Regions from separate parts of the Neorhizobium sp. DAR64860/K0K1 genome, predicted to be linked through region 2. Evidence: riboswitches for the same ligand, from Rfam matches in the RefSeq annotation. Region 2 holds a riboswitch; each other region holds the start of a gene.
The links. Region 2 has a riboswitch for thiamine pyrophosphate ahead of thiB (thiamine ABC transporter substrate binding subunit). Riboswitches for the same ligand answer to the same signal wherever they lie in the genome.
Positions count from the first base shown of each region.

Region 1 (9,582 bases), on a different replicon from region 2:
AGCGTGAACTCTCGACCATCCCAGAATGAGGGCGAAGCGAACCTGCATCGAGAAGCCGGGGGAAGGTCTGCTCCAGCATTGTGGGACCAGAAGCTGGAAGGAGACGAACGCAACCTGCGACCTTTCCACCGTTGGCAATTGCCAGAAGATAAGTCGGGCTGCAATCATCGTACTGGTCGCGCTCTTCTCCCGCGGTGATGGAGACGTCCCATGCGAGACGTCCGCCGAATACCGTCGCGCGAAGACGGTGCATCTGTCGCAGGAAGTCGCGATGGCGCTCGCATTGGTCGGGTGCGACGGTCAATATCCGCATGATGATCTCCGCATGAACAAGGTCATGCGGACAGTAATCATCTCGTTGAGCGTGTGCCTATGTGCAGATCTGCACCTCAGGTGATTCTAGCGGCTCGTTGGTCCGGCTCGTATAAAGTGAGCGTGTGGGGAGCTACGATGAGGAGATTCATGTGCAAATCTGCATTTTGTGATGACTGGGCGAAAGGAAGTGAATCTGGTTAACTCACGGTAAATGATCGCAGATTCTCCTTGGGCGATGAAATCGGGAAAAATGTGTTAACTCCTTGTTAACTTTAAATCCCTTGCCCAGAGTGGGGAATCGGGCAATTGTCACGATAACTGGATCAGTTCCTTAAAATTATCGTGACTAAAGGCGAATAGCTGAATGAACGTGAAAATGGCGACTTCGGAGAAAATGTCGAGTTTCGCTGATATTATCCTCGCGCAGGGCGGAGATATATCCTCGAAACTCGACATGCTGCGGCGCGAAAAATTTCCGCCCAGCGCACAGAAATCGCTTCGCCAGTTCTCATTAGCGGAAGTCGCGGACTTTGTCGGCGTCTCGCAGAGCTATCTTAAGAAGCTGCACCTCCAAGGAAAGGGCGTAGAGCCAAGCACGACCTCGACCGGCCGACGCTATTACACCGCAGATCAGGTAAACGAACTTCGTCAACTTCTTGATCGGGTTCCGCACCGGCAGGCTCACGAGAAACTGCAGGTTATTGCAGTCGTCAATTTCAAAGGCGGTTCGGGTAAAACCACGACCTCGGCTCACCTAGCACAGTTCCTGGCGCTGAAGGGCTACAGGGTTCTCGCTGTAGATCTCGATCCTCAGGCATCGTTGACCGCACTTTATGGCATTCAGCCAGAGTTAGACGAAAAGAAGTCCTTTTACGAAGCACTGCGCTACGACGACGGACGCAAGTCGATCAAGGACGTAATTCAGCCTACCAATTTCCCAAACCTCGATGTAGTGCCAGCCAATCTTGAACTTCAGGAGTATGAGTACGACACACCAATTGCTATGCAGCGAAAAGATTCGACTGCCGGCAAAATGTTCTACACCCGTATCGGCGACGCCTTGGCAGAAGTCGACGATCGCTACGATGTCGTTGTTGTCGACTGCCCTCCCCAGCTCGGTTATCTGACGCTTACGGCTCTGACGGCAGCAACATCCGTCCTAATCACGGTGCACCCGCAGATGCTCGACATCATGTCGATGTCCCAGTTCCTGCTCATGCTGGGCGAGATCCTAAAAAGTGTCGAAGGCGTCGGCGTTGACGTATCCCTTGACTGGTTCCGCTATCTGGTCACGCGGTACGAGCCAACCGATATACCGCAGCAACAAATGGTCGGTTTCATGCAATCGATGTTTGCCGAGCACATGATGAAAAATCATATGGTCAAGTCCACTGCCGTATCCGACGCAGGTCTGACCAAGCAGAGCCTGTATGAGGTCGAGCGCGCTTTGTTCACGGCCGCGACATATGACCGAGCCCGTGAGTCGATGGACGCCGTCAACAATGAAGTTATCGAGCAACTTCAGAAGGCCTGGGGGCGTCGGAATGGATAACCCGTTGTCAGCCGTACAAACTGCGACTTTCCGCAAAAAAATCAGGAAGATGACCAAGCCCGGAGTGTGGGTCCATGGCTCGTAAGGACATTTTCGCGAACATAACGTCTCCCACAAACGCGGGTATAGAGCGTAAGGCAACGCCTGGATACGCCACCCATGGTGCTTCAAGGTCGATGATCAGCTCCTTGAGCGAGCTTCGAGACAAGGTTGAACAGGCTGCGCAACAGGTTCCAGGCGAGACTATCATCGAGCTCGATCCCGAGGCGTTAGATTCCTCTTTCGTCTCAGACCGGATGGGAATCGATGATGTCGCTTACGCCGAGCTCCTCGAAGCGATCCGGGAGCGGGGACAAGACACGCCAATACAGGTCCGCCCTCACCCGACAGCTGAAGGTCGCTACCAAATTGTCTTCGGGCATCGTCGCGCGCGCGTGGCCAAGGATCTCGGACGCCAGGTCCGTGCTGTCGTAAAGGAAATCTCAGACGCAGATCACGTCATCGCCCAGGGTCAAGAAAATTCTGCGCGAGAAAATCTGTCTTTCATCGAGCGCGCTATGTTCGCCCAGCGATTGGTCGAGCTGTCTTATGAAAGGGCGACGATCCAGACCGCGCTCTCCGTTGATGCGCCGATGCTAACTCGGATGCTTTCGGTATCCGGTCGCGTGCCAACTGAAATCGCGAATGCGATTGGCGCGGCGAAATCAGTAGGCCGTGATCGCTGGACCGAGTTTGCGCAGCAAATCGAAAGACCGGCAATGCTTGAACTGGCAAGGACGCTCGTTGACGATCCATCATTCTCGTCGCTCGGATCGGACGGGCGCTTCGAGTTCCTTGCCAAGGGCATCAAGAAGGCAGCGAAGCCTTCGAAGCGCCCGAGCAATGCGAGCGAATGGCGCGCAGATGATTCAAGTGTTCGGGCAGAGTTTAAGGGAAGCGGAAAGAGCTACTCAATCTCACTGAAGGCAAACGACGCTGGAAGGTTTGGTCGGTTTATTGCCGAAAACCTCGGTCGTTTTCATCAGGAGTTTCTGAAATCAACTGAGACAGAAGGAAAATAGCGGCAAAAGAAAAAGGCCCCCAAACGTCGCCGTCGTGGAAGCCTTCCTCATGTCTAAGCAGCCTGAGAATCGCATTTCCATGAATCGTAGTCAAGAGTCTTTGGCGCCAGTTTGGTGAGCGGATTTCCTTTGCCTTTAGAAAGGTGAGAGAAAAATGCAGATAGGAAATGTGACGACGCCATTTGGGCGGCGACCGATGACGCTTTCCTTGGTGAAGGCGCAGCTTGCCAGGGCAAACATCAAGGCCGGTAAGTCCGTCGACAAGTGGAAAGTTTATCGCAGCGCATGCGAGGCAAGAGCGACTCTCGGTCTGCGTGACCGAGCTCTTGCTGTCTTGAATGCGCTGTTGACGTTCTACCCAGAACAGGAGCTCAGCGAAGAGAGCAATCTCGTCGTCTTCCCGTCGAACGCGCAGCTGTCGATCCGCGCGAACGGGATCGCAGGGACGACGCTACGCGAAAACCTTGCTATTCTTGTCGAGGCTGGACTTATCCAGCGGAATGACAGCCCGAACGGCAAACGTTACGCTCGGAAAGGAAACGACGGTGCGATCGAAACCGCCTACGGTTTCAGTCTCGCGCCTCTCCTTGCCCGCGCAGAAGAACTCGCAATCATGGCTCACCAGGTCGCCGAGGAGAGCAGACGGCTGCGCGTCGTGAAAGAGCGCATCACGATAACCCGCCGAGATATTCGTAAGCTCATTAGCGCTGCGGTGGAGGAAGGCGTGGCAGGAAACTGGCAAGCTGTCGAAGACGCTCTCGTGTCCGCGATTGTTCGTCTCAAGGCGGCAAAGACAGCAGCATCTTTTGAAGCTTGCCTCGACGAACTGACGTTGTTAAGCGAAGAAGCTATCAACATGCTGAAAATTCAGCTTATTTCTACAGAATCCGACACCAATGATAGCGGAGACCGTCATCACTTACAGAGTTCAAATACCGAACCCTTAAATGAACTTGAACCTAGCTCCAGAAACGAGCAGGGCGAGAAGATGATGCCAAAACGGAGATCGACTGCCGAGCCGATAAAGGCTTTCCCGTTGGGTATGGTGCTTCGGGCTTGCCCGCAAATATCGGATTACGCGACAAGTGGCGCAATCTCGCATTGGCGGGAGCTGATGACCGCCGCAGTGGTGGTGCGAACCACACTCGGGGTCAGCCCGTCGGCCTACCAGGAGGCCTGTGAAGCGATGGGACCCGAGAACGCTGCGGTTGCGATGGCTTGCGTATTGGAGCGGGCAGGGCACATCAGTTCACCCGGCGGATATCTTCGCGACCTGACGAGGCGCACGGAACGCGGCGAGTTTTCGCTTGGGCCAATGCTAATGGCGCTACTTCGTACGAATGCGGTTGATGGGCGGCAGTTAGCATAACCACAAAAGTTTTAGGCAGGTGTTAGAGGATCACTGCAAACTGCAGTGTCGAAAATTGTTGATTGTCAGCCGTACAGACGTTCAATTTCTCTTTGAGAAACAAGATGATAGTCAGAATTACCCAGGCTATCATCTTGGTGGCATCCTTTCATGCAGTTCTGCGAGCATCGCTGGGTAGAACCGGAAGAGGGAAATCGGCCAACGGCTGAAGGCAGTGGGTTTTGATCCTAAAGTTGTTCGCTGGGTGGTGGTGACGCAGGCGGATAGGTCACTTCCCGAACAGCACTACTCTGCTCAGCAAGCCGGAGGCGAATGCAGCGCTGGCCCAAAGGCGGTTTCGCCGAGCCTCTCCGAAATCTGCTAGAAAGCTAAGAAACCAAGGGTTTCTTGTCATAAGAGGCCACCAATAGCCAGTCTAGATGGCGACTACTTGTGTTGTATCGACCATGTGTACCTTCGGAAAACCTTGATAAAACCTGATGTCGAGACGCTGGCTAGCATCCACCAGCGGGCCGGTGATGCCTCAGTTTTGCACAGAGCTCGTTGTTGTAATTCGAGAATGACAAGGTGCTCGTTCGGGTTTAAACGTCTTCCTACCAAGGAGAGCCCCGCAAGGTGCTGAGATACCGCTGGCGCAAGCAGCGCGGTGATCCTTTGAACCTGATCCGGATCATGCCGGCGAAGGGATGGGATTTAAGAATTTTGCCTTTGCCGGCCCCTTTGCGAGGCCGCTCTATGTCCAGAACCTGCGGGCTCGCTGCCAACCAAGAAAGGGCAGCACTATGACCGAACGATGGACCGAAACCCTAAAGAGCACCAGCGAGCCAAGCTGGACCGAGGCCGTTGAACACCGCTTCGTCAGCCAAGTCTTCGCCGGCACAATTCCCGCCAAGGTTATGGCGTCCTATCTCATTCAGGACCATCGTTTCCTGGACAACTTCTTGGCACTGTTGGGCGCAGCGATCTCCACGGCGGATACCTTCGAGGCCCGGCTCCGATTTGGTCGGTTTGCCGGCATGGTTTCAGGCGAGGAAAACACCTACTTCATGCGCGCGTTCGAGGCTCTGGGGGTAACAGAGGAGTAGCGTGCCCTCATCCCCGACACCCCGCCCACCACCGGGTTCCAGGCGATCATGCGCGAGGCGGCGGGACGCGCTCCTACACGGCCGTGCTCTCGGTCCTCAACGTCGCCGAATGGCTCTATCTAGACTGGGCCTCCCGTGCGCCGAAGGTTCTGCCTGTGAACTTCATCCACGCCGAATGGATCAAGCTGCACGACAATCCGGACTTCCGCGATTTAGTCGCATTTCTGCGCGAAGAACTGGATCGGGTCGGTCCATCTGAGCTACAGGCGAGCAAGGATTTTTTCCTGCGAGCCGTTGCGTTCGAACTCGCTTTCTTTGACGCCGCCTACCAGCCAGGGGAGTAAGCCCGTGGACGTCTTTGACCGCCTTAAACAGGCAGCCGCTTCCGATTGGGCAGGCTATGTAGACCACGAATTCGTGGTCCAGTTGGGTGACGGCACGCTGCCACAAGCGGCTTTTCGCTTCTATTTCCTTCAGGACTATCTATTCCTGATCCAGTTCGCCCGCGCATGGGGCTTGGCGGCTTATAAGAGTCGGACAATCGCCGACATCCGCGCGGCTCAAGCGAGGCTTGCCGGCATACTGGATGAGACTGAACTTCATGTACGGCTATGCCAGCGCTGGGGTATCTCCCGCCGAAGGCTGGAAACCATGCCGGAGCATCAGGCGACGGTCGCCTATACCCGCTTCGTGCTGGATTGCGGAGCCGCTGGCGATGTCCTCGATTTGCAGGTCGCGCTGGCGCCCTGCATCATCGGCTACGCCGAGATCGGGCTCGCCCTTTCTCCCGCCGGCGTCGGGGCGCTTGGGAAGCATCCATATCGCGAGTGGATCTGTGAATATGCAGGCGACGCCTATCAGGGCGTCGCTATCGCGGCGCGACGCCAACTCGACGAACTCGCGGATAGGAGCATGACCGGGCGACGGTTCGAGGAATTGGCCAGCCTTTTCGCAAAGGCGTCACGGCTAGAGACAGACTTCTGGCAGATGGGGCTCGATGCGGTCGGGCTAACACTAACCGCTTCAGAGACCCATGCGCCGGATGGTGTCATGCCCTAGCCTACGGGAGAGGGGAGGAGCTTTCTTCCAATACTTCCATCGCGGAAACATAACCGGCGGAACCCGTGCTGAGAGACGGTGCCAAGGTCTCCTTGACGTGAAGTTAGGTGCGTTAATGGGCAGTATGTCCGATGATGCAACATTAGCAAAGATCTACGGATCCGCGGAAAGCATCTCGCGTCTGCGACGATCTCCCCGGCAAGAGGTAACGGCAGAACGTCGCCCATGTTCGGATGTGCTATACGAATGGATAGGAGCAATGAACGCCGTGTTTGTGCCGCATGCCCCGCGACGCCATTGAAACGGGGCATGCGTTTATCGCCTCGGTGATCAGTTCGTGCGGTAGCGTGCCAACCAGTGGGCGTAGGGCGCCGGCAAGGTTGCCCAAGCAGGATCTTCGACGCCGAGCGTTTTTGCTGCGGCATAAGGCCAATGTGGATTGGCAAGCAGTGGCCGGGCAAGCATCACAAGATCAGTCTTGCCGCTCTGGACGAGTGCATCGGCCTGCTCGGGATCGCTGATGAACCAACTTGTCGACGTCGAAAGACCGGTTTCGCTATGGACGCGCGCGGCTGTCTCGGCCAGGAAATTTGGACCCCATGGGATCTGCGCCGTCGGTGTGGAGAACCCGACGCTGACATCGATGGCATCGAGACCCGCATCCTTGAAGCGGCTGACCAGAGCAATCGATTCCTTGAGCGTTTCTTCGTCGCGTCCGTCAAACTCGATGACGCCGAAACGCGCTGTCAGCGGTCGGTCCTCGGGCCACACTTTGCGGACCGCTGCGAGTGTCTCCAGTAGGAAGCGGCCGCGGTTTTCTGCGCTTCCGCCATATTCGTCTTCTCTCTGGTTGGAATGGATGGAGAAGAAGCTCTGCGCGAGATAGCCGTGCGCAAAGTGAAGCATCAGCCATTCAAATCCAGCGTCGCGTGCGCGTTCGGCGGCGTCAACAAAATCCTGCTGTACGCGCAGTATGTCGGCCTTCGTCATCTCGGTCGGAACCTTACCGAGGTCCCCACCAAAGGCGATTGCCGACGGCGCTATCGTCTCCCAACCACGTGCGTCTCCATCGACGATATGGTCATCACCTTCCCAAGGACGATTTGCGCTGGCCTTGCGACCCGCATGGGCAATTTGGATACCCGGCGTCGCCCCGGCAGCTTTGATGGCCTGAACTATCGGGCGAAGTGCTTCTGCCTGCGCGTCGTTCCAGATGCCAAGGTCGCCGGGTGTGATGCGTCCTTCTTTCGAAACGGCGGTCGCCTCAAGGACAATCAATCCTGCGCCACCGCGCGCCAGGCCGGCATAGTGAGGAAGGTGCCAATCGGAAACCACGCCATCCGTCGCCATATATTGACACATGGGCGAGGCTGCGATGCGATTGCGCAAGGTGATGCCCTTAAGGCTGAAAGGATCAAAAAGCTTTGGCATTGATGTTCTCCGGTGGAATTTCCCGGCTGGTCTATAGCTTCGTTAGTTCGAGTACAATAGAACAATAGCAGTAGGGTTGGTTCGGTGCTAGAGGACGTCCCATGAGAGCCATGAAACATCCGGCCATGCACGAGATCAGTATCGAACAAGTGTTCTACGCGCTGAGTGATCCGGTGCGTCTCGAGATCGTGCAGAAGCTTTGCCGCACGGACGAAGCCAGCTGCAATGCGCTCGATGGCGGCAGACCCAAATCGAGCGTATCCCACCACTTTCGGGTGTTGCGGGAAGCAGGCCTTGTCTGGACGCGCTATGAAGGGGTCTCGCATATGAATGCGCTTCGACGACGTGAGCTCGACGAACGGTTTCCAGGGCTGCTCGCTGTCGTCGAGGCAGCAATTTTCGCTAGGGCAGGGGCGGACGCCGCATAGCGTCATGATCAGCTGGAACGTACGCTTTTGCGGAGGGGAGGGCTGTCCTCAAGCGGACTTGACGGCTCGACGCTAAGATGATCCGCGCGACTGCCGGCACTTTCTCAACCAACGTAAGGACGACAATCCACCGTCGCGGGCTGTGATTAGACTCGCGCCCGACTACGCAAAGGAAAAAACCTCGTCGTCGCAGTGCTGCTCGGCAGCGCCTCACCGACAGTTAACTTCCTCGCGTATAATTCTCACGATATCGCTGGCCGTGCCATCCTTCATCTGCGCCGATGGCATCGCAATCGAGATCGCAGCAATTGCTCCCAAGTCAGGCCTTTCGATCAGACAAGCAACGCCAGCCGCCTCTGGATAGGTAAGACTTATGTCGTAGCTAAAGCCCTGCCGTTGGACGTTTTCTACCATGGCAGTGACACTCTGTGAATCCGTCCCCCGCTCCACATATCGGCCGGTATTGTGTTCAATCACCGTGTTGCGAGTTACCTCATCAAGTGCCGACAAAATGCAGAGACTACCAGGTCCTACACCGAGCGGGATACGACCTCCAACGCCGCCTGAAAGAGTACGAATGATGGCGTTGCCCTCATGCATGTCGATGCATAAAGCTTCGAAACCCGCGCGGGTCATAAGGTAAGTAGAATGACCTGTGCGGGCGGCGACAGCCATAACGACGGGACGAAAGCGCGCGACCAGATCGTTTACTGTGCTTGGTTTGTTTGCCAGCCCGTATATCGCCGGTCCCAAGCGATAATGCCCGCGTTTAGTAGTCGTCTCTACAAAGCCGCGGATTGAGAGGGCGACGAGTGCCCGACGGGTTGCCGACTTGGCGTCACCCAGTTGAGCGGCGATCGTTTGAAGGGCCAATCCTTCCGTGCCGGCATTGCCGAGATGTACGAGTATCTCGCCAGCCCGCTCGACATTACTGGAACCTTCGCTCGCCATGTCTATCTCCTGTGTCCGCACGCAATGCCGGCTATATTCGCGCATTTACTGATACCGAGGTAGGCCGCTGCTCAAAGGCGTCCCAACAAGAAAATATTCCGATATTCGGAACAGAGAAATATTACAATGCCAATTATTGGTTTTTCCAATTGACGTGATCTTTGTCTCGAATAAGCTTCCTGCAGGCAATTGCAAGAAGGGAAACGCAATGGCGGACGTGGTTGTCACAGGAGCAGGCATCAGCGGTGCAAGCACTGCTTACGAACTAGCAGTACAAGGCCACGACGTGGTTCTTGTCGACCGCTATGGCCCGGCTGCGATGGCGTCGGGC
Region 1 covers NZ_CP191460.1:196,231-205,812, reverse strand. The annotation lists gene traI (acyl-homoserine-lactone synthase TraI) at 1-313, opposite strand, end outside; gene repA (plasmid partitioning protein RepA) at 680-1,867, shown strand; gene repB (plasmid partitioning protein RepB) at 1,942-2,928, shown strand; gene repC (plasmid replication protein RepC) at 3,083-4,297, shown strand; TPP riboswitch at 4,887-5,001, shown strand; partial or broken gene ACQY1J_RS22430 (TenA family protein) at 5,080-5,726, shown strand; gene ACQY1J_RS22425 (TenA family protein) at 5,731-6,441, shown strand; gene ACQY1J_RS22420 (NADH:flavin oxidoreductase/NADH oxidase) at 6,772-7,872, opposite strand; gene ACQY1J_RS22415 (ArsR/SmtB family transcription factor) at 7,974-8,300, shown strand; gene ACQY1J_RS22410 (IclR family transcriptional regulator) at 8,511-9,251, opposite strand; gene ACQY1J_RS22405 (NAD(P)/FAD-dependent oxidoreductase) at 9,460-9,582, shown strand, end outside.
Region 1: linked by a shared signal. The riboswitch ahead of ACQY1J_RS22430 (TenA family protein) and the one ahead of thiB (thiamine ABC transporter substrate binding subunit) in region 2 are both predicted to bind thiamine pyrophosphate.

Region 2 (9,582 bases):
GCGTCACCTATCTGCTGGAGCATCTCGGCCTGACAGGAGAGGAAGACCCGGTCAGGCTTTCCGGTGGCGAGGCGCGACGCGCAGCACTTGTCCGCGTCATGGCGCCGGAACCTGACATTCTGATGCTGGACGAGCCGACCAACCATCTGGATCTGCCGACCATCGAATGGCTGGAAGACGAGCTGCGCAAGACCCGCAGCGCGCTCGTCGTCATCAGCCATGACCGTCGCTTTCTCGAAAAGGTGTCCAACGCCACAGTCTGGCTGGACCGCGGCACGTCCCGCCGCCTGTCGCGCGGTTTCGCCCATTTCGAAGCCTGGCGGGATCAGGTTCTCGAGGAGGAAGAGATCGAGCAGCACAAGCTCGGCAAGGCGATCGAGCGCGAAGAACACTGGATGCGCTACGGCGTGACCGCAAGGCGCAAGCGCAACATGCGCCGCGTCGGCGAGCTGCAGAGCATGCGTGCCGACTACCGCGGCCACAAGGGACCGCAGGGCTCCGTTCAGGCCTCCGTCGCCGAAGGGCGCGAGTCCGGCAAGCTGGTGGTGGAAGCGGAAAACATCACCAAGACCTATGACAAGCCGATCGTTGCGCCATTCTCGACCCGCATTCATCGCGGCGACCGGATCGGCCTGGTTGGTCCGAATGGCGCTGGTAAGACGACGCTTCTCAAGATGCTGACGGGTCAGCTTGCTCCCGACAGCGGCTGGATCAAGCTCGGCACCAATCTCGAAATTGCCACGCTTGACCAGAAGCGCGAGGACCTCGATCCTGCCGACACGCTGTCGCATTATCTGACCGACGGCCGCGGCGAGACGCTGCTGGTCAACGGCGAACAGCGGCATGTCGCGGGCTACATGAAGGACTTCCTGTTCCAGCCGGAACAGATCCGCACGCCGATCAAGAACCTCTCCGGTGGCGAACGCGCAAGGCTGATGCTGGCCCGCATGCTGGCAAAGCCGTCGAACCTTCTGATCCTCGACGAACCGACCAACGACCTCGACATCGAGACGCTGGACCTCTTGCAGGAAATCGTCGCGGGCTATGCCGGCACCGTCATTCTCGTTAGCCATGACCGCGACTTTCTCGACCGCACCGTGACCTCGACGATCGCCCCGACAGACCCGGATGCCCCTGATGGCCGCTGGATCGAATATGCAGGCGGCTATACCGACATGCTGCAGCAGCGCAAAGGCATGGCCGACGAAAAGCGCCGCGCCGATAAGGCGGAAAAGGCGAAAACGGACAGCACTGCTCCGGCTGCGACCAAGGCAAAGGGCAAGCTCTCCTTCAAGCAGAAGTTCGCGCTGGAAAACCTCCCCAAGGACATGGCCAAGGCGCAGGACGAGATCGCTACATCCGAACGGAAGATGGCCGATCCCAAACTCTTCGCCAAAGACCCGTCGGCGTTTTCAAAGCTCGCCGCAGAGACGGCAAAACTACGCGATCGTGTCGCCAAAATGGAAGAAGAATGGCTGGAGCTTGAGATGCTACGAGAACAGATTGAAGGATAGTTAAAGAATTCCTATACTTAATAAATAAATATCCACCGTTTTATTTGTCGCGAGCCGGAACAAACATTCCCCGGTGACGTTCGGCATCCATCAAGTGGTCGAAATGCGTAGTGCGGTATGAATGCCGACATGCCGACCAGATGGAAACAAAACGGTTAGGAATGTCCAATGCTGACTAATGTGATGCGTCGTCGGCTGGCGAGTGATGCAATGGAACAGCGCGTTCTGATCGTCGAGGACGAATTCCTGATCGCGCTTGATGTTGCCGAGACTGTCGAGAGCATGGGTCTCAAGGTTGCAGGCTTTGCCAGCGCCCGCAAGCACGCCCTGTCGCTCGGTGCATACGCCGATATAGCGCTGGTCGACGTCAATCTCTCCGACGGCCGGACCGGTCCGGAAATCGGACGCGAACTCGCTGCCGAATACGGCCTGACGGTCATCTTCATGACGGCCAATCCGGAAGACGTGAAAGACGGCGTCGAGGGATCGCTCGGCGTTCTGACCAAGCCTGTCATGCCGCATGTGGTGGAGCAGACAATCGACTATGCTATCGCCAACCGTCTCGGCGGCATGGCGATCGTGCCGCGTGACCTCAAGATATTCCGCAACGACTCCCAGTCAGGCTACGCGCTCAACGCGTGAACCTTGTTGCCAAAGAACTACTAGCAAGAAAGCCGTCCGGCACGCCGGGCGGCTTTCTTTCTATCGAGACTGCTATCGCACGATGCCCCTCGGTCCTTGGCCCTGAACGCAAGACGGCAGCGGTTCGACACCACTTGCCAGACAATTCCTTCACCGTTACATCTACTCCCGCTCTAACGGGGTGCTGCGCGGTAACGTGCGGCTGAGAGGCTTTCAGCCAACCCGCGGAACCTGATCCGGCTAACACCGGCGGAGGGATTAGACGGCTCACGATCAGCGCCTATTCCCCTTGTAGATTGATTTTGAAGGAGGCGTTGATGCGCAAACTCTTGCTATCGCTCACCGTGGCTGCGGCCACCATCATCCTGTCACCGGCCGCAAGGGCCGAGGACAAGGTGCTGACCATCTACACCTATGAAAGCTTCACCGCCGACTGGGGCCCCGGCCCCAAGGTGAAGGCGGCTTTCGAAAAGACCTGCGCCTGCAAGGTCGAATTCGTGGCTGTCGCCGATGGCGTCGCACTTCTGACCCGGCTGAAGCTGGAGGGTGAGACGACCAAGGCCGATATCGCGCTCGGGCTCGACACCAACCTGATTTCCGAGGCCAAGGCCACCGGCCTGTTCGAACCGCATGGACTGCAGGCATCGTCCGGGAATGGCGGCATCAGCGTTCCCGGCAATTACGCCGATGATACGTTCCTGCCCTATGACTACGGTCATTTCGCCGTCGTCTACGACACGAAGACCATCACGAACCCGCCGAAGAGCCTGAAGGAACTGGTGGAAGGCGATCCGTCGCAGAAGATCGCGATCGAAGATCCGCGCACCTCGACACCCGGCCTCGGCCTGCTTTTGTGGATGAAATCCGTCTATGGCGACAAGGCGCCGGAAGCCTGGGCAAAGCTGAAGGGCCGCATCCTGACCGTCACCCCCGGCTGGTCTGAAGCCTACGGCCTGTTTACCAAGGGCGAAGTGCCGATGGTGCTGTCCTATACGACCTCGCCTGCCTACCACATGGTGGAGGAGAACGAGAACCGTTACCAGGCGGCTGCTTTTTCCGAGGGACATTACGTTCAGATCGAAGTGGCCGGCATGCTGAAGGGCGCCCGTGACAAGGATCTCGCCCGTGACTTCCTGAAGTTCATGGTGTCGCAGGGCTTCCAGGATGTGATCCCTACCACCAACTGGATGATGCCGGTGACGAAGACGTCGCAACCGCTGCCAGACGCTTTCGGCAAGTTGGTTCAGCCGGAAAAGACATTCCTGATGGGATCTGACGAAGTCGCGAAGAACCGCCAGGCATGGATCGACGAATGGCTCAACGCCATGAGCATGAACTGATCGGCTGAACCGGGTATGCTGCTGACCGCTGCCGAGCGAAGACGAGGGATTTCCGGCGGGGTGCTGAGCCTCGGCGCGATCGCGCTTTTCGTCGGCATCGCGGTCTCGGCCCTGCTGTCCTGGGACGCCCCTGAAACGCAGGGGCGATTGTTCTCGGCCTATACCGGCCGCATCCTGCAGTTCACGCTGTGGCAAGCGGCGCTCTCGACCCTGTTCTCCGTATGCCTGGCACTGCCCGTCGCACTTGCTTTGGCAAGACGACCGAATTTCATGGGCCGTGTCTGGATCGTGCGGCTGATGGCGCTGCCGATGGGCCTGCCGGTTCTGATCGGTGCGCTGGGTCTGATCGGCATCTGGGGCCGCCAGGGCGCGGTGAACGGCCTCCTATCGACATTGGGACTGGAGCAGCCGATCAGCATTTACGGGCTGACCGGCATTCTTCTGGCGCACGTCTTCTTCAACCTGCCGCTGGCCGCCCGGCTGTTTCTCGTGGCGCTCGAGCGGCAGCCGGCGGAATACTGGCCACTCTCGTCCAGCCTCGGCATGAAGCCCCTGTCGATCTTCCGCTTCATCGAGGGGCCGGCCCTGATCCGGGTCGCGCCGGGCATTGCCGGGCTGATCTTCATGCTCTGCGCCACCAGTTTCACGCTGGTCCTGATCCTGGGCGGCGGGCCGGCGGCGACGACGCTGGAAGTGGCGATCTACCAGTCGCTGCGCTTCGACTTCGATCCGCCCCGCGCCATCGGACTGGCGGTGCTGCAGATCGCTGTGACGGGGCTGATCCTCGCGGCACTCGCGTTTCTCCCCGCCCCCGACGGCTCGCATGTCACTGCCGGCCGCGCGACCCGCCGCTTCGATGGACGGACATGGGGCGCTAGGGCTTGGGACGGCTCAACCATCCTCGCAGCAACTCTGTTTCTCATCCTGCCGCTCGCCTCGATCTTTATTGCCGGCCTTAAGGCCGATCTCTGGCGACTGGCCTCCAGCCCCGCCTTCCTCAACGCGGCCTATACAAGCCTGTCGATCGCGCTCTTGTCCGGCCTTCTGGCCGTCAGCGTCGCATTGGCGATCATTCATGCGCGCATTGCCATCAGAGATCTCCGCCACCCCGGTATCCCGGCGCGCGGACTGGCGGCGATGCTGGGTGCTACGTCGTCGCTGGTGCTCCTGGTGCCGCCGGTCGTGATCGGGACAGGCTGGTTCCTGCTGCTTCGCCCGTTCGGAGATGTCTCGCGTTTTGCCCCAGCACTGGTCGCGGCGATCAACATGCTGATGGCGCTGCCCTTCGTGATGCGGGTGCTGGAACCGGCAATCGAGGATCATCGGCGGCAGACGGCACGGCTGACAGCGAGCCTTGGCGTAACAGGCTTTTCGAGGCTGCGGCGGATCGACCTGCCCTTCCTGATCGGCCCTGTCCTGACGGCACTCTCCTTTGCCATGGCGCTTTCGCTCGGCGATCTCGGAGCCGTCGCCCTGTTCGGCTCCACGGAACTGACGACTCTGCCCTGGCTCGTCTACAGCAGGCTCTCCAGCTACCGAACCAACGACGCCGATGGGCTTGCCTTGCTTCTCGGGATGATATGTCTGGCGCTCACGATCCTCGGAAGTCTGAGCCGCCGAAGGGAATACGATGGCTGACAGCATCCGCCTGGAAAAGACTGCGCTGCAACTCGGCACCAAACGGTTCAGCTTCGATATAGCGATGACCGACGGCGCGATTACCGCCGTGACCGGCCCGTCGGGCTCAGGAAAATCGACTCTCTTGAACCTCATCGCAGGTTTCGAGATACCGGAGTCGGGCCACATCCTGATCGCCGGCGAGGACGTGACCCACGCGCACCCCTCAAAGCGGCCGATCTCCCTGGTATTCCAGGACAACAACCTGTTCGCCCATCTCGATCTCTTCACCAATATCGGCCTGGGCGTCGATCCGTCCCTGAGGCTTTCGCGTGAGGACAGGATGAGGATATCGCAATCACTCGACCGCGTCGGGCTTGCCGGCTTCGAGACGCGCAAACCGGGAACGCTGTCCGGTGGCGAGCGGCAACGCGCGGCCTTCGCGCGGGTACTGGTGCGAAAGAGACCCGTTTTGCTGATGGACGAGCCGTTTGCGGCGCTTGATCCCGAACTCAGGTCTTCGATGGCGTCGCTGCTTCTGGACCTGCACCGCGAAACCGGCAATACGGTGGTGATCGTCAGCCACGACCGCGCCGAGGTTCAAAAGCTTGCTGACGTGGTGGTCGCTGTCGACGATGGCACCATCGTCAACTCCGCCGCAAACACGGCTATTCCTTACGCCCGCTAGAGGCCAGTCGACGGAGCGTCGTCACGAATAGAGACAGGCGAAAACCAACGTTATCGCAGTGCCACAATTTGGTCTTGCGGCGATGTCATCGCCTTGGTTTATCAGAAGTCAATTGCAAACGCGCCGGCTGAACCTATCTCTTTTATCTGTGCATGCGATGCGAAAATCGGTACGAAGCGAAGGTGAACAGGACTGACGGTGCAGAAGACACGGATCAAAACACGCGAGGACGCGACACCCGGCAGGACCGGGCAGACCAGCGCACCGCGCCGTTGGAGACGCTTTGCCGTCGTGTTGCTCGCAAGTGCAGCACTCGCAGGCTGCCAATCCGTGTTCGATCAGGCCTACACGCCGAACGTCTCGCCATCGGACTCGCCGCAGATCGTCGACGAAGTTCAAAAGAACGATCCGCGGGCGCAGATGGGTGCGCGCGAGCATCCCCGCATCGTGGCAAGCTACGGCGGCGAATATCGTGACGCCAAGACCGAACGGCTGGTCGCCCGGATTGCCGGCGCCCTGACCGCCGTTTCGGAAAATCCGACGCAGTCCTTCCGGATCACTATCCTCAATTCCCCGGCGATCAACGCCTTCGCCCTGCCCGGTGGCTATCTCTATGTCACCCGCGGATTGCTGGCGCTCGCCAACGACGCTTCGGAAGTCGCGGCCGTGCTGTCGCACGAGATGGGCCACGTCACCGCCAACCACGGCATCGAACGCCAGCGGCGCGAAGAAGCCGAAGTCATCGCCAGCCGGGTGGTTGCCGAAGTTCTATCGAGCGACATCGCCGGCAAGCAGGCGCTTGCCCGCGGCAAGCTGAGGCTCGCTGCTTTCTCCCGCCAACAGGAACTGCAGGCGGACGTGATCGGTGTGCGGATGCTGGGCGAAGCTGGCTACGACCCTTACGCCGCTGCGCGCTTCCTCGATTCGATGGCGGCCTATGCGCGCTACTCGGCTGTCGATCCCGACAGCGACCAGAGCCTGGACTTCCTGTCCAGCCACCCTAATTCCGCCCAGCGCGTCGACCTGGCCCGCAGGCATGCCCGCAACTTCGGCCAGGAAGGCGTCGGCGACAAGGGTCGCGACTATTTCCTCGCCGGCATCGACGGTCTTCTTTATGGCGACAGCCCCCAGGAGGGTTATGTCCGAGGCCAGACCTTCCTGCACGGGGGCCTTGGAATACGCTTCGACGTTCCGCCGGACTTCCGCATCGACAACAAGGTCGAAGCCGTGTTGGCGACGGGACCAGGCGAGACCGCGATCCGTTTCGACGGCGTCGCCGCTGGCGACACCAGCAGCCTGCCGAATTACCTGACCAGTGGCTGGGTAGCCGGCCTTCAGCCGGAAACCGTGCGGGAAACAACCGTCAACGGCCTGCCGGCCGCAACCGCACGCGCCTCTGCCGAACGCTGGGATTTCGATGTGACCGTGATCAAGGTCAATGATCAGATCTTCCGGTTCCTGACGGCGGTTCCGAAGGGCAGTCCCGCGCTCGACACGACCGCGCAAATCCTGCGCAACAGCTTCCGCCGCATGACACAGCCTGAAATCGCGTCGCTGAAGCCGCTCCGCGTCCGCGTCGTGAGCGTCGGGCCGCAAGATACGATGGCATCGCTGTCAAGCCGGATGATGGGCACCGACCGCAAGCTGGACCTGTTCAAGCTGATCAACGCCATTCCGGTCGGCGCGACATTGTCACCGGGCCAAAAGGTCAAAATCATTTCCGAATGAGGCTTGTATAAAAGCTTCAAAGCGCGGAGGCCGTCTCAAGGGCCTGCGCGCTTTGAAGCATCGTATCGAGATGTCGCGACCGCCAGAGCGGCGCGGGCACAGTGTGTTTAGGACACAAGCGCCATCTGCGGATTTGCGGTGACAAGTGCCGACTTCAGCTTCTCGATCGCGCGGCTTTCGATCTGCCGCACACGCTCCTTGGAAATTCCGAGCTTGGCACCCAGCGCTTCCAGCGTCGCACCGTCATCCGTCAGCCTGCGGGCGCGGATGATCATCTTTTCGCGGTCGTTGAGCTTGGTGAGAGCACCCTGCAGCCATTTCAGCCGACGCTCGCCATCGATCATGCCGGAGACCTGTTCGTCCGGCAGTGGTTCGCCGCTGGCCAGCATGTCGAGGCGTTCGCCACTGTCGGCATCACCGGAAATCGTTGGAGCCTGAAGCGACGAGTCATTGCCGGAGAGGCGGGCATCCATGGTCTGCACGTCGGAAACGCTGACGCCGAGTGCGACGGCAATTTCCTCATGGATGGCCTGAGCCGTGAGGTTGGAGTCGCCGCGGGCAAGTTTTGCGCGCAGGCGGCGCAGATTGAAGAACAGCGCCTTCTGGGCTGAACTCGTACCACCGCGAACGATCGACCAGTTGCGCAGGATATAGTCCTGCATGGAGGCACGGATCCACCAGCTGGCGTATGTGGAAAAGCGGACATCGCGGGCCGGTTCGAACCTTGCCGCAGCCTCGAGCAATCCCACATAACCTTCCTGAACGAGATCGCTCATGGGTAGACCGAACCCACGGAATTTCGACGCCATCGCGATGACGAGACGCATGTGGGCGAGTGCAATCTGGTTTCGAGCGCCCTGATCCTGGCGGTCTTTCCAACGGATTGCCAGATCACGCTCTTCCTCGCGGGCGAGATACGGAGCCGACATCGCTATCTTGATCATTGTGCGTTCTGCGGACATGGCTGTCATAGTGTTCTCCGTGGTGCCGTGATCGACAAAGGGCAGAACCAAAAAAAACGCTGAATTGCGGGATTACCGATATTCCAGCCTTGATTTTTGCGAATTTCTGCCGATGTCCCTCAAGTGTCTCGCGGAGGTCTTGGACCGGTTAGGCAATCGCCCCGCTATTGGTCAGGACGGAGAACACGCAGCACGATGCAGCATTAAATTCGCCGTTCCGGCGGGTTAACGCGCTTGTGTTGTAAAGGTTCCAACAAAAAACCCGGCACTAGGCCGGGTTTTTGGTGTTGTCTTTCAGAGACAAAATCAGGCTGCTTCTTCTTCCTGAGCTTCATCTTCCTCGACTGTCTTGCCGCGCTTGGGACCCTTGGCAAGGTTGACCTCGATCAGGCGAACAGCTTCCGTATCGGACATCTTGTTGACGGCGGCAATTTCGCGCGCCATGCGATCCAGCGCCGCTTCATACAGCTGACGCTCGGAATAAGACTGCTCGGGCTGGTTTTCGGCGCGGAAAAGATCGCGCACCACTTCTGCAATGGAAATCAGATCACCGGAATTGATCTTGGCATCATATTCCTGTGCGCGACGCGACCACATCGTGCGCTTCACGCGGGCCTTGCCCTGAACCACCTTCAATGCACGTTCGACGAAATCCGTCTCGGAGAGCTTGCGCATGCCGATGCTCAAGGCCTTGGCGACCGGAACCTTCAGGCGCATTTTGTCCTTTTCAAAATCGATCACGAAAAGCTCGAGCTTCATGCCCGCGACTTCCTGTTCTTCGATAGAGGTGATCGTGCCGACGCCATGCGCAGGATAAACAATCGATTCACCAGTTCTAAAGCCCTGGCGTGCGGGAGAATTCTTTTTCAGTTGGGTCGTCATTCGATTCACAAACTCCCTTTGACTCACCCGTTTTATCGGGTCTGGGGAAACCGGGTCTGTCAGGCCCGGATGAGACGGGGGAAACCGTCGGGTCACTCCATACTGATCCGACAACGCGCGCAAAAACAGACCAACTCGCGAAACGGCGACGACAACATCAAAGTGTTGCAATGTCACGGGGAACGCGGGGAGCGATCTGTTTCTTTCGT
Region 2 covers NZ_CP191459.1:106,954-116,535, reverse strand. The annotation lists gene ACQY1J_RS05130 (ABC-F family ATP-binding cassette domain-containing protein) at 1-1,514, shown strand, start outside; gene ACQY1J_RS05125 (response regulator) at 1,683-2,156, shown strand; TPP riboswitch at 2,324-2,431, shown strand; gene thiB (thiamine ABC transporter substrate binding subunit) at 2,459-3,496, shown strand; gene thiP (thiamine/thiamine pyrophosphate ABC transporter permease ThiP) at 3,512-5,134, shown strand; gene ACQY1J_RS05110 (ATP-binding cassette domain-containing protein) at 5,127-5,801, shown strand; gene ACQY1J_RS05105 (M48 family metalloprotease) at 6,015-7,529, shown strand; gene ACQY1J_RS05100 (RNA polymerase factor sigma-32) at 7,637-8,500, opposite strand; gene ACQY1J_RS05095 (CarD family transcriptional regulator) at 8,798-9,373, opposite strand.

Region 3 (9,582 bases), on a different replicon from region 2:
GCGAGCCCGTCGAGACTTACTTCAGCTCAACGACGCCGTCAGCAATGTCGGGCACTGCCGGAATGATTCCGCTTTTGGCGTACCACTCAGCGACGGCGTTGATCTGCTTTACGGCCGATTGCGAAACGGCTGTCGTCGGCACCGCATTGTTTTCGCCGATCTTCGCCCCGAGTTCTGCCGGTACAATCATTTCCTTCGCCCAGATCGCCCCGGCCTCCGGCTTGTTGGCAACTGCCCAGGCGTTTTCCGCTTTGATGACATCGAAGACGAGCTGCAGCTGATCGGCCTTGTCCTTGGCGAATTCGCGGCTCGCGACAAGAACGACAGCGTTGTCGGACCTGATGGCGGCGCCATCGGCGATGACCGTGCCGTCATAGGCCTTTTCCGCGATGGTCAGGAACGGATCCCAGGTCGCCCAGGCGTCGACATGGCCCTGGGCGAAGCTCGGGCCGCTGTCGCTGGGACTTAGGTAGACTCGCTCGACGCTTGCAGGATCGATGCCGTTCGTCTCCAGACCGCGCATCAGCAGATACTCTCCCGTCCCCCCGCGGTTCACGGCCACCTTCTTGCCCGCGAGGTCCCTGATGGTGGCGATGCCGGAACCCTTCGTCGCCACGATACCCTCAGAGCCTGACGCCATCTTCTGATAGGCAAAGATCACCAGCGGGATCCTGGCCGAGAGGGCTGCGATCGCCGAGGTCGAACTGCCGGCGGTGATATCGATGCTGCCGGCGTTGAGCGCTTCGAAAGCAGGTGCCGCCGCCGGGAAGGGACCCGCCCACTCGACCTTGATGCCTTTTTCGGACAGCGCCTTTTCCAGCGTGCCCCGCGACTTGGCGAGCGTGATGTCGTTGGGTCCCCGCAACCAGCCGATCCGCACCACCGGATCGGCTGCCTGCACAGAGGGGGCGAACACGGCTGCGGCAGCGACGAGGGTGACAGCGGCAAGGAGAATACGCTTGGTGATCATGGCTTAGTCCGATCTGCTATTTGGGTACGGAAGTCAGTCTTGCGTGGGAAGGACGCCGAGCTCCTCCAGAAGCGCCGCTTCGATACGGCCTGTTCTGGGGTCGTCGCGGCGGCGGGGGCGGTCGATATCGACCTTGATTTCGAGCACGAAACGTCCCTGGTCGAGCACCAGGATACGGTCGGCAAGGGCGACGGCTTCCCAGACATCATGGGTGACGAGCAGCACGGCCGGGCAATGCTTGCGCCACAACGCGAGGACGAGCTCATGCATTCGCAACCGGGTCAGCGCGTCGAGGGAGGCAAACGGTTCGTCCAGCAGCAGCAGTTGAGGTTCGCGGACCAGCGCCCGCGCAAGCGCCGATCGTTGCGCCTCGCCGCCCGAGAGCGTCAGCGGCCAGGCATCGAGCCGGTGCGACAGGCCGACTTCCTCCAGTGCCTGGGTCGCCAGCGCTCGCGCATCCGGGTGGAGCAGACCGAGCGCGACGTTGTCGATGACGCTTTTCCACGGCAGCAGGCGCGGTTCCTGGAAAACCACTGAACGGCGGGTGGTCAGCTGAAGCTTTTCGGCTGGAGAGGTATCGAGCCCTGCCAGAATGCGCAGCAGCGTGGTTTTTCCGGAACCACTGCGGCCGAGCAGGGCGACGAATTCGCCGGGCGCCATGGCGAGGTCGATGCCGTCGAGAACGGCCGCGCCGCCAAACGAGCGGGTGAGTTGCCTGATGTCGACGAGGGGGATCAACCGAACACCACCGGACGCCAGCGCAGCGCATAAGCCTCGATCATGCGTACGAGACCATCGGTCAGCAGGCCTAAGATGGCGTAGACTAGAAGGCAGACGACGATGACATCTGTCTGCATAAAGTCGCGGGCATAGGAAATCGTGTATCCGATACCACTGGAGGCATTGATCTGTTCGCCGACGACGAGGCTGAGCCAGGCGACGCTGAGGCCGTATCGGACGCCCACGAGCAGCGAGGGCAGGGCGCCAGGAATGACGATATGGCGAATGATGCTTGTCGTGCCGAGGTCCATCATCTGCCCCGCCTCGATCAGCTTCCTGTCAATGCCGCGAATGCCGCCATAAAGGGTGAGATAGATCGGAAAGATGGCGCCGAAGGCGACGAGCCCGATCTTCGGCATCTCGCCGATTCCGAACCAGAGGATGAACAGCGGCAGAAGACCCAGGAACGGCATGGCCTTCAGCATCTGGATCGGTGGGTCGATGATCGTTTCTCCAAGACGCGACAGACCGGAGATCAGCGCCAGAACAATCCCGGCGACGAGCGCTATCGAAAAGCCGGCAAGCACCCGCAGGGACGATACGATCAGACCGCTGATCAGTTCGCCGGACGCGATGAGGCGTCCGGCCGTTGCGATGATGTTGCTCGGTCCGGCAAGAATGCGCGGCGACAGCAGTCCCGTCATGCTGGCGATCTGCCAGATGACGAGGAGGGCAACCGGCGAGGCCAGTCGCGACGCGAATTGCGTCATGCGTCCGGCCCTCGCAGGCCCCGCGATTCCCAAGCTCATGCCGGCCACCACCTGTGGAAGTGGTGGACCGGGCCATGCCCGCCGCCGATAGAAAGAGCTTTTCCGGCAATCAAAGCGTCCTGAAGATATGTTTTTGCAGCGCCAACGGTCTGATGCAACGACAGGCCGCGGGCGAGGCCGGCGGTGATGGCCGCCGCAAGCGTGCAGCCGGTGCCATGGTCGTTTTTCGTATCGACACGGGGAGAAGAAAACTCCGTCACGCCTGACGTATCGAACAAGAGATCGATGCTGTCGGGGCCGCACCCGTGACCGCCCTTGATCAGCACGGCACGGGCGCCGGCGTTCAGGATCATCTCTGCCTGCCGGACCATATCCGATCGGGTTTGCGCAACAGGCATGCCGGTCAGCAGTGCTGCTTCCGGCAGGTTCGGCGTCACGATCGTCGCTCTTGGCACGAGGCTGGCGATGAGGGCCGAGATCGCATCCTCGCGCAGCAGCCGATCGCCCGAGGTGGCGACCATGACGGGATCGAGGACGACGGGACCGTTATAGTGTGTCAGCCCCCCGGCAACCGCGTGGATTGTTTCGCAGCGGGACACCATGCCGATCTTGATCGCATGCACCGTGATATCTGCAAGCACTGCGCGCATCTGCTCTCGGATCATCGTCGCCGAGATGTCTTCGACGGCGCTCACGCCCCGCGTGTTCTGGGCGGTCACGGCGGTGATTACGCTGGTCGCGAACACACCGTGTGCGGAAAATGTCTTGATATCGGCCTGAATGCCGGCACCTCCGCCACTGTCGGAGCCGGCGATTGTCATGGCAACGGATGTCATCGTTTCACCTCGCTCAGAGCATCATCCACCCGGCGCCGAAAACTGCGGCAGGCGTCTGCAGGGTCCGGTGCGCGGAAGATTGCCGAAATGACCGCGACACCGTCGGCCCCCGCGTCGATGACGCTCCGCACCTGCTCCAGCCCGATGCCCGCGATCGCGCCGACCGGGAGGGTCGGATTCAGTTTTCGCAACCGTTCGCGCAGATCCCGAAAACCGTCGAGGCCGACCGGTGGATCGGGGTTCTGTTTCGACAAGGTCTCGAATACCCCGCCGATACAGGCATAGCTCGCCTGCGCCCGGCCGGCGCGTTCCGCATCGGCACGTGTTTTGACGGTGAGGCCGATGATGGCGTCGGGGCCGAGCAGTTGGCGTGCGATCGCGGCATCCATGTCGTCAGCGCCCAGATGCACGCCGTCGGCGCCTGCAGCGAGCGCCACATCGACGCGGTCGTTGATCACAAGCGGCACGCCGGTGCCTTCGAGGGCGGCCTTGATGCCGCTGGCCATGGCGATCATCTGCCGAGTGGAGCCGGTCTTGTCGCGGTACTGGATCAGCGTCGCGCCGTTTCTCGCGGCCTTTGCTGCAAGATCCGCAAGGTCGCCGACATCGGTGAGACCAGCATCGACGATCGGGTTCAGTCGGTAATCAAATCTCATGGTCGATCCCTCCGTGCAGGCTGAGCTCTTCGGCCGTGAGCGCTGACAGCGCATCCAGGAAAGCAACGGCGAAACTGCCGGGGCCGCGCGCGTGCTCGGCGGCCTGTTCGGCTGCAACACCGGTCGTCGCCAAGGCCGCAGCGGCCGCAGCCAGTGCATCCGGTTCGATGGCAAGAAAGGCAGCGATGATGCCGCCTGAAAGGCACCCGGTCCCGGTGACATCCGCCATCCATCTATGGCCGTTGCGGACAGTGACGGTGCGTGTGCCATCGGTCAGCCGGTCGTGAGCACCGGTCTCGATTGTCAGTTTTTCGCCTATGTCTCCGAACAGCGCCATCTCTGCGCTATTGCCGCGAAGGGCCGTCGGCCCGCGGGCGATCAATGTCTTTGCAAACTCAAGCCGGACCGGGGAATAATCGCTATGCACGGGATCGAGGATCCATGGTTTCCCCTGATCAATTGCAACATCGACGGCCAGGTCGATGACCTTGCGACGGTCTGCATCCAGTGTACCGAGATTGACGACGAGGACATCCGCTTTCGAGACGAAACCGACGATTTCATCCGGGGAGGAGGTCATCGACGGAATGGCGCCGATCGCGGTGAGACCATCGGCGACGAATTTCTGCACCACCGTGTTCATCAGACAATGGACGCGTGGGCGCCGGGCCCGCACACGTGCCAGAAGATCGCCGGCCTGTTGCGGCGTCGGGTAATTGTTCATTGTCATCACCGGATTTCGATCGCCACGTCTTCGACCGGCGGCGCCTGCGGAATGAGGCCGCTCGCTGCCATGAACTCACCGAAACGCTGGTATCTGCCGCGATCAAGCGCTGCAGGCCGTTTGGCGAAACGTGGCAGCGTATCGGTGAACGCCTGCCGATTGAGCTGGTCGTCGAGGTTGGGATAGGCCTTGATGAACAGCTTCCAGGCATTGTCCGGGTGATTGGTCAGGAAGATCGCAGCCTTCTCGACGGATTCGAGAAAGCGGGGGAGGCGGGGATCTGTCGCAAGCGCGTCGCGCGTCACGAAGATCAGCTCGTCATAAACAGGGACGCCGTGTTCTTCCGGAAAGAAGGAACGACCCTCGTGCCCTTCGATCCGCATCTGCGTCATTTCGAAGTTTCTAAAACCGCCAAGCGTGGCATCGACCTTGCCGCCGATCAGCGACGGCGAGAGGGCGAAATTGACGTTGATCAGTTGGACCTCGGTAAGTGCAACGCCTTCGCCTTCGAGCATGCGCTTCAACATCGCATCTTCGAAACCCGTCACCGAAAAACCGACCTTCTTGCCGCGCAGATCCTTGAGGCTCTTGATCGGGCCATCCGCGAGAACCGTTACCGTGTTCAAGGGCGTTTCGACGAGCGTGCCGAACCGCTTGAGCGGCAGGCCGGCTGCACGATCGAGATACAGGTTCGGCTGGTAGTGGATGCCGATATCGGCCTGGCCGGCGGCAACGAGGCGAGGCACCGTCGACGGGTCGGCGGGAGGCACCAGCTCGACATCGAGGCCGGCGGCTTTGAAATAGCCGTTTTCGGCGGCAATCACGAGCGGCGCATGGTCCGGGTTCACAAACCATTCAAGCATGATGGTGAGCTTTTCTGCGGCATGCGTTGCGGATGCATTCATGCTGGCGGATATGGCAATGGCAAAGGCCAGAAACATGCGTTTCATGGGTGGTTGTCTCTCCTCACGATGATAACTGTGTCTGTGGTTCGGTCTCGATTGCCCAATGGGGGTGTCCCTTTACGAGACGGTCGAAACCCAGGCGCAGCGCGACGCTGGTCAGGGCCAGGATGGTCATGGCTGCGAAAACGGTGTCGGTCTGCATGCGGGCGTTCGCCTGAACCATGACGAAGCCGAGCCCGGCTGAAGCCCCGACCCATTCGCCGATCACGGCACCCAGCGGCGCGAGCGGCACGGCGACGCGCAGACCGGACACGAGCGCCGGCAGCGCAATCGGTGTTCTGAGCCTCACAAGGATCTGCCAGGGCGTCGCTCTTGTCAGCGCGGCGGCTTCCAGAATCGCTGGTTCCGTCCGCCTCAGGCCATCTGCAAAGGCGGAGGCGACCGGGAAGAAGATGACGAGCGTCGTCATCATCACTTTCGACGCCATGCCGAAACCGAGCCAGAGCACCAGGATGGGTGCCAGCACGAAGACCGGAAAGGTCTGCAGGATAAGGATGATCGGCCAGGCAAGCCTGCCGGCCCGCGGGAATGCCACAACGAGAAACGCAACCGCCGCACCGAAAATGCTGCCTGCGATGAGACCTGCAAGGATTTCGCTCAGGGTGACGAGCGTGTGGTGGGCGAGGAAGCCGCTCTGACCCACCAATGCCTGCACCACCGCGAGTGGTGACGGCAAAAGATAGCGCGGCGGTGAAAAAACCTGAACGGCAAGCTGCCAGCTTACCAGTAGCAGAAAAAGCCCGAGGGCTGCGAACCGGGACTGCATGTCAGCGACGCGGGTTCAAACCGTCGAACCGCATTCGTCCTATTCGGGGATTTCTCGAGAGCGTAAGCATGGCTGATCTCCTGACCTTGACATCATGGAGATCCAGGCGAGCGGAGAATAAGAAAGAGGTGCGGTATTGCGCCGTTTCCGTTCCTACGCCGGTATGACCCGGATCAGGTTCAAGGGTCCGGCTCACCGCCATCTCAGCACCGTTCGATGCTCCCCTCGGAATGACGCCAAGGTTGGACAAAGAAACGGCCTTTGTCAATCGCTTGCGATCGCTGTCCGGCAGAGCCTGCGCGGCGAGCTGACAAAAATTTTATTCTATGTCATCCGCCTCACGGAAACCCGGGGCCCGTCCGCTGGTTATGTCTTCGCAACTTAGGAGGAGCAACCATGACCGATAGAGAACAGGAACAGCGCGAACGGGCCTACAGACTGTGGGAGGAAGAAGGCCGTCCTGAAGGGTCCCATGACGATCACTGGAAGCGTTCCGAGCATCCAGCCGACATGTCGGATCAGGAAAGCGACGATGTGACCAAGGTCAACCAGCAGGCTGATGCCGCGTTTGGTGGAGAGAACGATGCAGCGGTCGACGATGCCGCCACAATCCGGCCTCCGTCGTCAGTCGCGCCGGACTGACGTCGACCAGAGGCAGTCTGGATAGGTATCAGACCTGCCCTGCATGAAAGGGCTTGGCACAACACCTCGAAATATCGGCTGCCGATAGTTCGGCCGTCGACACACGTCAGCCGTCGCGAACACCGTTCGTCCGGTCCACTTTATGCGTCGTCGGGGGATCGAGAACCTGACCGAAACACACGACGGCCACCCGTTTTCCCGTGGCTTTCGCCAGATACATATAGTCGTCAGCGCGTTTGACATAGGTTTGCGGCGTGTCTTCGGCCTTTAGGAACGTAACGCCGACCGCGGCACCCGTGAATGTCACCTGGCCATCGATGGGGATCGGCTTGAACACCCTTTCCATCGTTTCCTGAATATGCGTCTGCATATCGCCCGCAAACTTGCGATCCATGTCGAGAAGAATAGCAAACTCGTCTCCTCCGACCCTGGCGATGAAATCCGTCGCTCGGAAACTTTCGCGAAGTCTCGCCGAGATCGTTCGCAGGACTTCGTCGCCTGCGGAATGCCCCAGACTGTCGTTGACAATCTTGAAGCCGTTGAGATCGATGTAGGCGATGGCGAGCTTTCTGTCATTGAGCAGGTTGCGGGCAACCTCTCCGGCAACAACCTCATCGAAACAGGCTCGGTTTGGGAGACCTGACAGGGCATCGGTCTGCGCGGAGGTTTTCAGAGCGCTTTCGATAGCGCGCTGCTGCCTGACGCGGGCAGACACATCGACAATGACCTCCACATCGAATGAAACGCCATCGACGATCGTGCGCTGCGCGGAAATCAGGGTTGGGATGATCGTACCATCCGAATGCGCAATTTCAACATCTTCGAGCTCGTAGGCGCCGTCCTCGCGCAACAGCCGGTGCCGTCTGTCGCGGGCGGGATTGTCGATCGCGGCACCCTCGGAAATCAGCTTCTTTCCGTTGATCTCGTCCCATTTCAGGCCGGTGAGCTTCAGATAGGCATCGTTGACTTTGACGTAGCTCGAAGTTTTCGTGTCGCTCGTCGTGATGGCCATGGCAATGGGCGCGGACTCAAACATCCTCATCAGCATCGAGATCAAGTGTTGCGTCGGCAGGACATCAGCCTGGTCCGGATCATGCCAGACATGAGGAGCCTTCACGGATACTTTCCCGTCCAGCGGGACCTCCGTGGGCACGATCTCGGTGATGGTGCCGTACCATTTCACGATCTTGCCGGTCGCATCGCGATGAGGCTTTGCCCGACTGACCATCCATCGCCAGCTGTCGTCGTGCAGACGCATGCGAAACCTGGTTTCGAATGGGTCGCCGGATGGCAGCCATCCAAGCCATTCCCGCCGAACCCGCAAACTGTCGTCCGGATGCATCCGACCGTACCAGTCCGCGATCCGGTCACGCATCCTGGACATCGTCGGGTCTGGCGTTGGCCCCATGAAATTGACAATGCCTTCGGCATCGCTCGACCAGGGAATGTTCGGGCTGAGTTCGATCGACCATCGTGCGTGGTCTTCCGTCTCGGTCAGCGCCTTTTCCATCGACTTGTGACCGGTAACATCGATCGCCGTGACCGAAATGCCGACCGGCTCGCCCGCGTCGTCATCGACCCGCTGGTTCACCACGAGGAGAATGTTCTCACTTCCGGGCGGACGATATTCGTCCACAATCAAAGGCTCGCCCGCAAGGACTCGCTGAAGATCTTTGGTGACCCGGCGCGCCTCTCGTGCCGGCATGAAACTGTGAACGGTGAGCCCGATCATCTGCTCGGGCGTTAATCCCAGCATTGCAGCGAACCGATTGTTTACACTGACATGGCGCAAGTCTGAATCGAGAAAGCAGAGACCGACCGGTGCCGCCTCATAGAGCGTTTCCAGTTGATGGACCCGCTGGAACAGCGAGCCGGTTCCGCGGCGTTCCGTGAGTGGCTTCTGCTTGCTGACAGCGAGATGCCGTTCTGTCGCATCACCGTCGACAGGTCTGCCAAACAGCCACCCCTGTCCAACGTCGCAACCAAGACGCTTCAGCATTTCTGCTTGTTCTTCGGTTTCAACGCCTTCGGCAACAACCGTCATGCCAAGGCTTTGCCCCAGCCCAATGACCGAGGCGACGATTTTCCGGCTGCCGCTGTCATGCTGCATGGAGCGCACGAAGCTTGTGTCGATCTTCAGTTTGTCGAAGGGGAACGCGTGAAGCCGCGTCAGGCTGGCAAAGCCGGTCCCGAAGTCGTCGAGGGAGATGCCCATGCCGGCAGACTTGAGCGATGCAATGTTTTCCCGGACGACTGTATCGTCATCGAGCAGTGCGCTTTCCGTCATTTCGATATGGATCCGGTTCATCGGAAACCCGGTTTCCGAGATTATCGAAGCCAGAAAGTGGAAGAGGTCTGGGTCCTGAAACTGCGTCGGCGACAGGTTGATCGCGAGGACAAAGTCTCCCCTCCAGCTTGCAGCTTTGCGACAGGCATCCTGGACGATCTTTTGCGTCAAAGCGCCAATCAGATTGCTGGTTTCTGCGAACGGAATGAAATCTGAAGGTGCGATGGCACCTGCTTCGGAATCGGT
Region 3 covers NZ_CP191458.1:265,916-275,497, forward strand. The annotation lists gene ACQY1J_RS01175 (aliphatic sulfonate ABC transporter substrate-binding protein) at 17-970, opposite strand; gene ACQY1J_RS01180 (ABC transporter ATP-binding protein) at 1,004-1,708, opposite strand; gene ACQY1J_RS01185 (ABC transporter permease subunit) at 1,705-2,499, opposite strand; gene thiD (bifunctional hydroxymethylpyrimidine kinase/phosphomethylpyrimidine kinase) at 2,496-3,296, opposite strand; gene thiE (thiamine phosphate synthase) at 3,293-3,952, opposite strand; gene ACQY1J_RS01200 (hydroxyethylthiazole kinase) at 3,942-4,682, opposite strand; gene ACQY1J_RS01205 (ABC transporter substrate-binding protein) at 4,682-5,626, opposite strand; gene ACQY1J_RS01210 (ABC transporter permease) at 5,643-6,407, opposite strand; TPP riboswitch at 6,541-6,643, opposite strand; gene ACQY1J_RS01215 (DUF2934 domain-containing protein) at 6,804-7,049, shown strand; gene ACQY1J_RS01220 (EAL domain-containing protein) at 7,156-9,582, opposite strand, start outside.
Region 3: linked by a shared signal. The riboswitch ahead of ACQY1J_RS01210 (ABC transporter permease) and the one ahead of thiB (thiamine ABC transporter substrate binding subunit) in region 2 are both predicted to bind thiamine pyrophosphate.